One region of the Paenibacillus sp. FSL L8-0436 genome, then DNA from elsewhere that is predicted to be linked to it. Evidence: riboswitches for the same ligand, from Rfam matches in the RefSeq annotation. Region 1 holds a riboswitch; the other holds the start of a gene.
What was found. A riboswitch is a leader RNA that binds a small molecule or an ion and turns the genes downstream of it on or off. The one in region 1 is predicted to bind S-adenosylmethionine.
Positions count from the first base shown of each region.

Region 2: another riboswitch for S-adenosylmethionine. It lies ahead of NSS79_RS28775 (methionine ABC transporter ATP-binding protein); the one in region 1 lies ahead of metA (homoserine O-succinyltransferase).

Region 1 covers NZ_CP151955.1:1,998,249-2,004,032, forward strand. Annotated here, with positions in the region: gene NSS79_RS09070 (ROK family protein) at 1-570, shown strand, start outside; gene NSS79_RS09075 (HRDC domain-containing protein) at 780-1,796, shown strand; gene NSS79_RS09080 (immunity 53 family protein) at 2,014-2,310, shown strand; gene corA (magnesium/cobalt transporter CorA) at 2,407-3,342, opposite strand; SAM riboswitch class I at 3,768-3,901, shown strand; gene metA (homoserine O-succinyltransferase) at 4,020-4,937, shown strand; gene NSS79_RS09095 (aminotransferase class I/II-fold pyridoxal phosphate-dependent enzyme) at 5,003-5,784, shown strand, end outside.
Region 2 covers NZ_CP151955.1:6,227,748-6,233,531, reverse strand. Annotated here, with positions in the region: gene NSS79_RS28790 (COX15/CtaA family protein) at 1-221, shown strand, start outside; gene NSS79_RS28785 (UbiD family decarboxylase) at 320-2,104, shown strand; gene NSS79_RS28780 (Cthe_2314 family HEPN domain-containing protein) at 2,241-2,981, shown strand; SAM riboswitch class I at 3,072-3,214, shown strand; gene NSS79_RS28775 (methionine ABC transporter ATP-binding protein) at 3,316-4,332, shown strand; gene NSS79_RS28770 (methionine ABC transporter permease) at 4,332-5,000, shown strand; gene NSS79_RS28765 (MetQ/NlpA family ABC transporter substrate-binding protein) at 5,053-5,784, shown strand, end outside.

The DNA of each region.
Region 1 (5,784 bases):
GATGTGAATGGAGCAGCGTTGGGTGAATACAAATGGGGCGCGGCTCAAGGGCTGGACAGCTGTCTTTATATTACCGTTGGCACAGGCATCGGGGCCGGGGCAGTGGTCGGCGGTGAGCTGATTCACGGCTTATCCCATCCTGAAATGGGGCATATTCTCGTGCCGCGCCATCCGGAGGACAACTTTGCAGGCTTTTGCCCTTATCATGGGGATTGCCTGGAAGGCCTGGCCGCAGGTCCGGCAATCGGCAGCCGTTGGGGCCAGCCGGCAGGCGAGCTGCCTGCGGATCACCCGGCTTGGGCTATGGAGGCCCATTATCTGGCGCATGCACTAATGAATTATGTGCTTATTCTGTCTCCGCAGAAGATCGTTATGGGCGGTGGTGTCATGAAGCAAAGCCAGCTGTTCCCGTTAATCCATGCCAAGCTGCAAGAGTTGCTGGGAGGTTATGTGCAGCATCCTGCCCTGAATGAAGGCATCGGCAACTATGTTGTTTCACCACAGCTTGGAGACAATGCCGGACTGTCCGGAGCGCTTGGATTAGCCAAAATGGCGTTAGACAGAGCCTAACACAAAAAGAGATTGACTGTTCGGCAATCTATGGTATCCTAGGATTTAACAGTATAGCATTTAAGAGGGAGCACCTCTTTCACGTTCAGCGTGAGAGAGGTGCTTTTTGTGCGTTCAAGGGGTCTATATAGCAGTCGTGCTCTATAGATCGGAAGCTCCGGCGTTGACGCGATCATGCTTGCTGTAAGACGAGGAAGGTAGGGATCGGGATGCAGATCGTATTTATGAACCGGTTGTCGAGAATGTCAGGGGCGGACCAGGAGGCGTTTGCCCAGCTATGGATTGGCGAGGAAGAAGGCATTTGGAGTCTGGGCTGGCGCGATTTTTCCGGAGCCGAGGAGCTGAGCGACAACATTTGGTATGAGGGCGGCTCATGGAATGAGATGTTATGTGTATACAGGCATGAGCTGGCGGTAAAGATGGGGGACGGCTATCGTCCGTTAATCGACGGAGCATTCCATGAAGAAGAGGGTCTGAACAGCCGTAATCAGGAGCAGCTCAAGCTGCAGCATTACAGCGAACAGCACGCTAACGAAGCCATCTATGAGGAGCTCTGCGCCTGGCGCAGGGGCAGGGCTTCCAGTGAGCGCAAAGCGCCTTATATTCTGGCCAGCAACCGTCTGCTGCGGATGCTCAGCGCATTTCTTCCCCGCACGCCGGAGGAACTGCTGCAAATCCCGGGGGTCGGCGAGGGAAAGGCTTCGCAATACGGGGCAGAATGGCTGAACATCACTTCGGGAGCTTCGCGTGATCACAGTTATCCGCTGGGCTGGGTCAACGAGGCTGTTGAAGAGGAAGCTTTCAGCTCATGGCTTTATAAGCAGAAAGAGCTTAAGTACAAGAAACAGCTGGAACGGTTGCGGCTGCGGCGCATAGTGCTCCAGGGGATTGAAAACGGCCTGGGAATGGACCAGCTCAAAACGGCGAGCGGGGTTAGCCGCCGTGAAGTGCTCGAAGCGGTAGAAGAACTGGAGAAGGACGGATATTCCGTGGAGAAGCTGATTGAGCTGGAACTACAGGGAATTTCACCAAACGAGCAGGATAGTATATGGACCGCTTATGAACTGTTGGGGGATTCCTTCCTGAAGCCTGTGCTGTATAAAGCGTACGGAGAGGAATTTTCACCTGCCGAAGGGCTGGATATGTATTATGAGCGGCTGCGGCTGATCCGGATCCGTTTCCGGCGCGGTACGGAGAGCGGAGTGGAAATGGCTACGGGGTTTTAGAATAAGGCTTTCGATACCGGGGCGAAATGGAGTTGCCTAAGCGAAAGAATTGTAGCTAAGCGGGATTTTCCCCTTGCAGGAGAGAGTTCCGCTTAGGTTTTTTTTCGATTTGTATTACAAAATATGCAAACAGGGTAATGAACATTAACCTTTAGGCAGATGATCAAAGGGGATTTGCGGATTGCCGCTGAACATATTCTGGATTGGAGCTGTATACATGAATGTTTTACAATGGCTTGAAGTGTGGTATTCACGGCAATGTGACGGAGATTGGGAACACAGCCAGGTTGTCAGCATCACGACACTTGATAATCCCGGGTGGTCTGTTGACATTTTTCTGGGGGGAACCGAACTGGAGGATAAAGGTTTTGAACTGCTGAATATTGACAGGTCGGATGTCGACTGGGTATACGGCAAGGTAAGCGATAATATTTTCCAGGGAAGAGGAGGAGTGAACAATTTAGAAGAGATCCTACAAATATTTCAGCAATGGGCAATGCTTAACGAAGATTAGAATAGATTCTATTCAGCTTCTTTTGAACAAAAAGACGAAGGCTTCCATTCCCTTGCGGTACCGGTGCCTTCGCCTAGCGTATTCGTCCGTTGTTGTTCATAGCCAATCCTTTTTGCGGAAAACAAACAGCATCCCGCAGCCGAGCGTCACCATAACGGCAATAACGCCATAGTAGCCGTACTCTGAATGGGTCTCGGGAATATTGTCAAAGTTCATCCCGTAGATCCCGGTAATTACGGTCAGCGGCATGAATATCGTTGTAATGGCTGTAAATACTCTCATAATTTCGTTGGCACGGTTGGCAATACTCGATTGGTACGCCTCGCGCAAGTTGCCCATAAGATCGCGGTAGGTCTCAAAGGTTTCAGAGATTTTGACCGCATTTTCATAAATGTCGCTAAAATACTTCTGCAGCTGGTCATCGATCAGGCGGAGGTCTTTTTTATTTAGGGTGTTGATAACCTCTTTCTGCGGTCCAAGCATCTTCTTCAGCCAGAGAATTTCGCTGCGCAGACCGATGATCTCGCTAAGATGCGATTTCTTGGTATGCATAAGGATATCCTCTTCCAGCTTCTCAATCCGCACTTCAATCCGGTCGCCGACAGAGAAATAGTTATCCACGACAGTGTCGATCAGATGGTACAGGAAGCGGTCCGGCTCGCTGACCTCCTGCTCCCACAGGATAGGTTTCAGCACACGTAGCTCATGGATCTTTTGTTTGGTGACGGTGATAATGTAATGTCTGCCGAGAAACACGTTCAGTGCACGGAGGAAAATCTCCTCGTCATCGAAACGGATACTGTTGACAACTATAAAATAATGGCTTTCATAAATTTCAATCTTCGGGCGCTGCTCCTCTTCGCTGAGGCAATCCTCAACGGCCAGGTCATGCAGATTGTATAGGGGCTGAAGCAGCTCCAAATCCTCAACATCCGCATCAATCCAGTAGAAGCCCTCTGTAGGGGCTGTCAGTGTTTCTTCAATATCCTCAATAGTTGTAAAAACCCCTGCGTTCACCAGCCGGATTTTCATCTGATTCACTCCTTCTGTCCCCGGTCTTCTCCAGGGATATGCTAATTAAAGCACAGAGAAAAAAATCAGCTTGGCCGGTGGTACAATCAATGAATCAGGCCAAATGACGTTTCGAGAGCATGAAGAAGAACTGCTCCCGCCGCCGGCAAGCTGATGTTAATCCTGTGTGGTAGCTCACTTTGCACGCTTAACTGCGCACCCGGGTCGCCTTCCATGCTTCTCTCACCTCTTCTTTTCGTCATTTATGGTATGAAACACTTGTCTAGTATAACGCCGGGGTATGCCTCTTTCAAGCAAAATTCTTTTCACTTTCAGGGGCTCTTTAGCATTGTATGGACTTGACGAAAAGGAGGTTCATGATTTAAAGTGAATTTTAAGAAAAACAACGTTTGACATTTTAGATTTTTCTAACTGAATACAGCTAAATCTTATCAAGAGCAGGTGGAGGGACTAGCCCGATGAAACCCGGCAACCGGCGTGTGAACGCACGGTGCTAATTCTTGCGGAAGCTTTGCAGGGGATATTTGAATCCCGGCAGAAGTTCTCTGGCAGATGAGAGAGGCGCATATGACTGCAAATCTATGACCTTTCTCGCCCGAGAAAGGTCTTTTTTGGTTGTATTTTAAACACAAGCCGTATTAGCGGCACTCAAATTCAGTTAAGGAGTGGACACAACAATGCCAATTAAAATTCCCGACAGCTTGCCGGCCAAAGAGGTATTATCCGGGGAGAATATCTTTGTAATGGATGAAAGCCAGGCCTTCCACCAGGACATCCGCCCCTTGAGAATCGCTATTCTGAATTTAATGCCGACTAAGGAAACAACGGAAACGCAGCTGCTGCGCCTAATCGGAAACTCGCCGCTTCAGGTTGATGTGATTCTGCTGCATCCCAGCTCCCATACCTCCAAGAACACTTCGGCAGAGCACTTGAAGAGCTTTTATAAAACCTTTGACGAAATCAGCCACCGCCGTCTGGATGGATTAATTGTTACAGGCGCCCCGGTAGAACAGATGGAGTTCGAGGATGTGAACTACTGGGAAGAGCTGAAAGAAATCTTTGAATGGAGCAAACACAACGTTACTTCGACCATGCATATCTGTTGGGCTGCCCAGGCAGGATTGTATCACCACTTTGGAGTGCGTAAGGTTAGCTTGGACGAGAAATGCTTCGGAGTTTTCCCGCACACCGTGAGCCATAATAACGTCAAGCTGCTGCGCGGATTTGACGAAGTGTTCCATGTTCCACATTCCCGTCATACCGACATTTCCCGTGAGGATATCCTCGCTAATCCGGATCTGCAGATTCTGGCCGAATCGGAGGAAGCCGGAATTTATCTGGTAGCGACACATGACGGCAGACAGATTTTCGTTACCGGTCATTCTGAATATGATCCTTTTTCCCTCAAATGGGAGTATGACCGGGATGCAGCCAAGGGGATGGATGTCGCACTGCCGAAGCATTACTATCCTAAGGATGATCCGCAGCGCACACCGCCGGCCGTCTGGCGGGCCCATGCCAACTTATTGTTTGCCAATTGGCTCAATTACTATGTATACCAGGAGACCCCTTACGATATTGGTCCAATAATTTAAAAGAGAAGACGTTAGCTGCTTCACACTATATAGAAATGATTACACCACATTTAGGAGGCTTACAGATGGACGAGAAACTTAGGATTGAAAGCAGACTGGCGCAAATTGGCTCACAGGAAGATCCCGGTACAGGGGCAGTAAATTATCCGATTTATAATGCAACGGCATTCCGCCACCCTAGACTCGGACAAAGCACAGGTTTTGACTACAGCCGCACCAAAAGCCCAACCCGCTCCGTGCTGGAAGAGGCGGCTGCGGAGCTGGAATCCGGGGATGCCGGTTTTGCCTGCAGCTCCGGGATGGCTGCGCTGACCACAGTGTTTGCGCTGTTCGGGCATGGGGACCATCTGGTGGTCTCGCTGGATCTGTACGGGGGCACATACCGGCTGCTGGAGCGGATTCTGTCCAAGTACGGGATCACCGCCTCCTATGTGGATACAAACGATCTTGATGCGCTGGAAGCGGCACGCCTTCCGAATACGAAGGCTGTATTTATTGAAACCCCGACCAATCCGCTGATGATGATTACGGATGTATCAGCCGTGTGTACGTGGGCCCGCCGCCATGGGCTGCTCACAATCGTAGACAATACGCTGCTTACCCCGTTCTTCCAGCGTCCGCTGGAGCTCGGGGCGGATATTATTGTCCACAGTGCCACCAAATATCTGGGTGGCCATAATGATGTCCTTGCGGGTCTTATCGTTACCAAAGGCACCGAGCTGTCAGCAGAAATGGCCATTCTGCATAACTCTCTGGGTGCCGTGCTTGCACCAAATGACAGCTACCAGCTGATGAAAGGCATGAAGACGCTGGCCCTGCGTATGGAGCGGCATGAGAGCAATGCGCT
Region 2 (5,784 bases), 3.2 Mb from region 1:
ACAGAGCATGGCCTGAGCTGAGGGCTCTGGGCGTTGCCGCAGTTGTGCTCTGCCTGCTGCAGGTACTCAGCGGTGCGGCTGTGGTGCATACGCTGTATAACGAACAATTGTACATATTTGCTGCGCTGGCCCATATTTTGCTGATTGCTGGACTGTTCGGAGTCTTGTGCTACATGAGTGTGCGTGTATGGCAGCTGAGCAGAAAGAATAAATCAAACTAAATGCAGGGGAAATGTTCGTCTGTCCTGTATCGTTAGTTCTCAGTAAGACTGCCAATCAGACTTTGGGCACTCAGCCAGGTTTGAGGAGGAACAATAAAGTGGGATACGATAATTTGCGTCAATGGATCGAGCAGTTGAGAAAGGATAAGGATCTCGCTGTGATTGATACTCCGGTGGACCCCTATCTCGAACTGGCGGAGATTCATCGGCGTGTGGTACGGGAAGAAGGGCCGGCATTGCTCTTTACCCATGTAAAAGGAACCCCTTTTCCGGTCGCGACAAATTTATTCGGAACGGTCCGCAGGGTAAACCAGGCATTTGGGACCCGGCCCGAGCAGCTGATGAAGTCGCTGACGGGGGCGGTGGAAACTTTGCTGCCGCCCACCCCCTCGGCGATATGGAAAGAAAAAGGCCTGCTGTATGATCTGCTCAAGGTCGGCGTCAAAGATGTGCCGCAGGGTGAAGCGCCTGTGCTGGGCATATGCCGCAGTACCGACCCGCTGCAGGAATTGCCCAGAATCACAAGCTGGCACGAGGATGGCGGGCCGCTGATCACCCTTCCGTTAGTATATACCGAGAGTATTACCAATCCGTTGAACCGTAACCTTGGAATGTACCGTGTGCAAATTTATGATGACAATACAACAGGTGTCCATTGGCAAATCCATAAAGGCGGCGGTTTTCATCACCGTGAGGCCGAACTGCTCGGCGAGGCTCTGCCAGTCTCCGTATTTCTCGGCGGCCCGCCGGCGCTGATCGCCGCAGCCATTGCTCCCCTGCCGGAGCGGCTGCCTGAACTGCTGCTGGCTTCGCTGATGCTGGGCCGTCGGCTGCCCATGGTTAAGGATCCCATGGGCGGACACCGGATTCCCGCTGAATCCGAATTCGCCATCCGCGGTCTTGTAACGCCGCTGGAGCGTCGCCCGGAGGGACCTTTCGGAGATCCCTATGGATATTATTCCCGGCAGCATGATTTCCCTGTCCTGCATGTTCAGCGGATGTGGCACCGCAAGGATGCGATTTATCCGGCAACGATTGCCGGCAAACCCCGCCAGGAGGATTATTATTTGAAGGATTTTCTTCAGCGCCTCCTGTCCCCGGCCTATCCGCTGCTGATGCCGTCAGTCAAGGCGCTGTGGTCTTATACCGAAGCCGGCTCGCATTCGCTGGCATCCGCCGTTGTGCGCGAAAGCTATTCGCGCGAAGCGCTGGCATCGGCTTTCCGCATTCTGGGAGAAGGCCAGCTGTCTTTGACCAAATTTTTGCTGCTGACGAATGAGCCGGTGGATCTTTGCGATTTTCCCAAGCTGCTGGAGACGGTACTGGAGCGTTTCGATCCGCAAACTGATCTGGTTGTGCTGAATAATACGGCTCAAGATACCTCGGATTATACCGGACACAAGCTGAACCGCGGCAGTAAAGGCGTAATGATGGGCGTCGGATCCCCGGTTCGGGTGCTTCCCCGTATCTATAATGAGGGAGTGCTTCCCGGAATTACCGGCGTTGTTCCTTATTGCGGAGGATGTTTAACGGTATCGGGTGCATCCTATATAGACGACCCTGAACTTCCGCTGAGACTGATCGCCGAACTGCGCCAGAAGGAAACAGAATGGCCGCTCATCATCCTGGTGGATCACGCCGCTGAAACCGCTCAGACGCAAACCTCCTTTCTGTGGACTGTGTTCACCCGGTTTAATCCGGCGAGCGATATTTACGCAGAATCCGAGGTTAACCGCCATCACATTGGCTATAAGCTGCCGATTGTTATCGACGCCCGCATGAAGCCGGATTATCCGGATGAGCTGGAACCATGCGGGGATATTGTGAAGGTAGTCGACCAAAACTGGAAGAACTATTTCCCGATGCTTACAAAACTAAGTTAATGCTTCCGAAGCGAGTTTTGTGCGAAGTAGATTCAGGATGTAATGCTTACAAAACTAAGCGAATGCTTCCGAAGCGAGTTTTGTACGAAGTAGATTTCAGGATGTAATGCTTACAAAACTTTAAGGAGGACAAAACATGCTGCGGATATTACTGGGAGAACCGCCGCGCGAGAACGGCGGTGTACTGGCTGAAGCCATGGACAACATGGCGAAGCTTGCAGCAATGCTGCGCAAGGAAATGAACGCGCATGAGGACCACGACCATGAATACCGCAAGCTGGAGATATGGACGCGCGGGCTGATTTCCTCCTTGGACGAGTTGGAGCAAAGCTGGTTCGCGGCAGCCTTTTACCGGAAATTGGTTGTTGCCGGTTATATGGATGATATGACAGTGATCGAGCAGGGCGATTATGCCCGGTACGTTTATTTTTATAAAAATGGCTTTATTCGTGTCTTCTCACTGCTGGACAAGCTTGGAACTGTATTGAACAGTCTGTATAATCTCAACACGACCAAGGTCAAAGCCCATTTCTCATATTTCACCGTGCTGCGGCAATTTCAATTGCTCAAAGCGCATGCGCCGCTGGCGGAAGAACTGGAGAATATCAAGAACTCTTACCGGGAGCCGCTGCAGAATCTGCGCAAACGCCGCAACGCCGAAATTCATTATATGAATGCGGAAATGCAGGATGATCTCTGGCAAAGACATCAAGGGCTGCATGACAAAATTCAGCTTGAAGATTTGGACAGTCATCTGGAGGATTTGAAGCAGTGCCTTGAGATGGTGTGCAAATCTTTAAGCGCTTCGTTCCGTTACAGCAATGAGCAGTGGCGTAAAAACGCGGCAGCTTTGAAAGCAAGAGACGGCTCTAAGTAAAACTTTCCCTTTGACAAAAAACCTGAAACTTACTATACTTAGGCATGCATTCGTTTCTCACAGAAAAACGGCAACTAATTTCATATCATAATCTTATCGAGAGCGGCGGAGGGATAGGCCCGATGAAGCCCGGCAACCGATTTGTGTAATGCGCGTCAATCCGCGTTTTAGATGAATGTCATGGTGCTAATTCCTACAATACCGCGCGGTTTGCGGTCTTTGGCAGATGAGAAGGCATTGTTAATAAACGCACAGGGCCTCTTGCGATCTGCAATCGATCGTAAGAGGTCTTTTTGATGTTATAGGAATAGAAATAAAGAGAGGGGGACAGTAATTGATAGAGCTAAAAGGTTTAACCAAGGTCTACGGAAAAGGCAGCAAGGCCGCTACAGCGCTCTGGGATCTGAACCTGTCCATCAAAAAAGGTGAGGTTTTTGGAGTAATCGGCCATTCTGGAGCGGGAAAAAGCACCCTAATCCGCTGCATTAACCTGCTGGAGCGTCCGACAGAGGGTGAGGTATGGGTGAACGGTGTGGATCTGACGGCGCTGAATCAGAGGCAATTGCAGGTGCAGCGGCGTAAAATCGGGATGATTTTTCAGCATTTCAATTTGCTCACTTCGGCTACGGTATACGATAATATCGCCTTTCCGCTGCGGCTGATGGGCACTCCGGGAAAAGAAATTGACCATAAAGTGAAGGAACTGATAACACTGGTTGGTCTCGAACAACATCTGAACAAATATCCTGCCCAGCTGTCCGGTGGACAGAAGCAGCGGGTGGGCGTGGCCCGTGCCTTGGCTAGTGATCCCGATGTGCTGCTATGCGACGAAGCGACCTCGGCGCTGGATCCGCAGACAACGGATTCCATCCTGCGTCTGCTGCTCGATATCAACAAGCGATTTAATCTGACGATTGTGCTGATTACGCATGAAATGCATGTCATACAGAGCATCTGTGACCGGGTCGCAGTCATTCATGGCGGCGGTATTATCGAGCAGGGGAATGTCGCAGAGGTATTCCTGAAGCCCAAGCATGAAGTAACCAAGGAGTTTATCCGTAGTGAAACTCAGCAGGACGGGCCTCTTCGGGCGGCCATTGATGCAGTGAATGGTGAATTCGGCAAGGCCGTCAAGATTACCTTTTTGGGACAAAAAACGTACGAGTCTACCTTGTCCCATGTAGCCCGCGATACCGGGGTCAACTTTGCGATTTTGCAGGGGACAATCTCCACAATTAAAGATGTGCCTTACGGCCAGCTGATTGTCCGTTTTGAAGGGTCGCCTGAAGCGGTTGAAGCCACAGTCGCCGAGTTAACGGCGCAGGGGCTTGATGTGGAGGTGATTTCATAGTGGGCGGCTTGAATTTTAATACAATTAATTGGGAAGAAATGCTTGATGCTACAGTGGCTACATTAAAAATGTTGGCATTTTCCGGAATATTCACAATTATTCTTGGTTTACCACTCGGAATTGTGTTATATTTATGGGGAAGATCAAATAACATTGTTATCAGGGTAATTTACTCGGTATTATCGCTGCTTGTAAACATCCTGCGTTCCGTTCCATTTCTCATTCTAATGGTAGCATTGATTCCTTTCAGCAAGTCGATTATGGGGACTTCGATAGGTGTGCTCGGTACGATCCCGGCGCTGGTCATCGGTGCGGCTCCGTTTTTTGCCAGACTGGTGGAGACGGCACTGCGTGAGGTTGACCGGGGCGTGATTGAAGCAGCACAAGGAATGGGAGCTTCCACAAGGCAGATCGTTATGCGTGTACTTTTGCCCGAGGCTCGTCCAGGCTTGCTTGCCGGAGTGACCATCACTCTCGTTACGCTCGTTTCCTACACCGCGATGTCGGGGATGATCGGCGGCGGAGGTCTTGGTGATCTGGCAATCCGCTACGGTTATTACCGGTATGAGAAAGAAGTTATGATTATCTCCGTAGTGCTGATGGTTATACTAGTTCAGTTGCTGCAAATGGCTGGAGACCGGCTGGTCAAATTTTTTACCCGGAAATAAGGTACGTCCATATATAGCCTTATTCATACATTTAATAAAGGGGGATTTACAGATGAAGAAAGTACTGCTCACATTTTTCAGCTTGACCTTGGTATTGGTGCTGGCTGCTTGCGGCAACAATAACAATACCAATAACGTGGCCAATTCCGCCGCAACGAATGCACCAACAACAGATGCTTCTGCAGAGCCAACGACCGAACCGGCTGCAGAACCTGTAACCCTCGTGGTCGGCGCATCTCCTGTACCGCATGCTGAAATTCTCAAGGCTATCGCTCCGCTGCTTGAAGCACAAGGCATCAAGCTGGAGATCAAAGAATTTACAGACTATATCCTGCCGAACACACAGCTTGCCGAAAAGGCACTGGATGCGAACTTCTTCCAGCACAAGCCTTACCTTGATGACCAGAACAAAAAGAACGGCTCAGAACTGGTACCGGTAACTGCTGTTCACGTTGAACCTTTCGGCGCTTATTCCAAAAAAATCAAATCGATTGATGAACTGGCTGACGGCGCGAAAGTAGCCATTCCGAACGATGCCACCAACGGTGGACGCGCTCTGATCCTGCTGGCTAAAAACGGCCTGATCACCTTGAAAGACGACACTAATATCACTTCCACCAAAGCGGATATTACCGAAAACAAAAAGAAACTTGAGATCATTGAATTGGATGCAGCAATGCTGCCACGCCAGCTTGATGAAGTCGATATTGCTCTGATCAACACCAACTTTGCACTTGAAGCCGGCCTTGTTCCAACCAAAGATGCATTGTTCATTGAAGGAGCA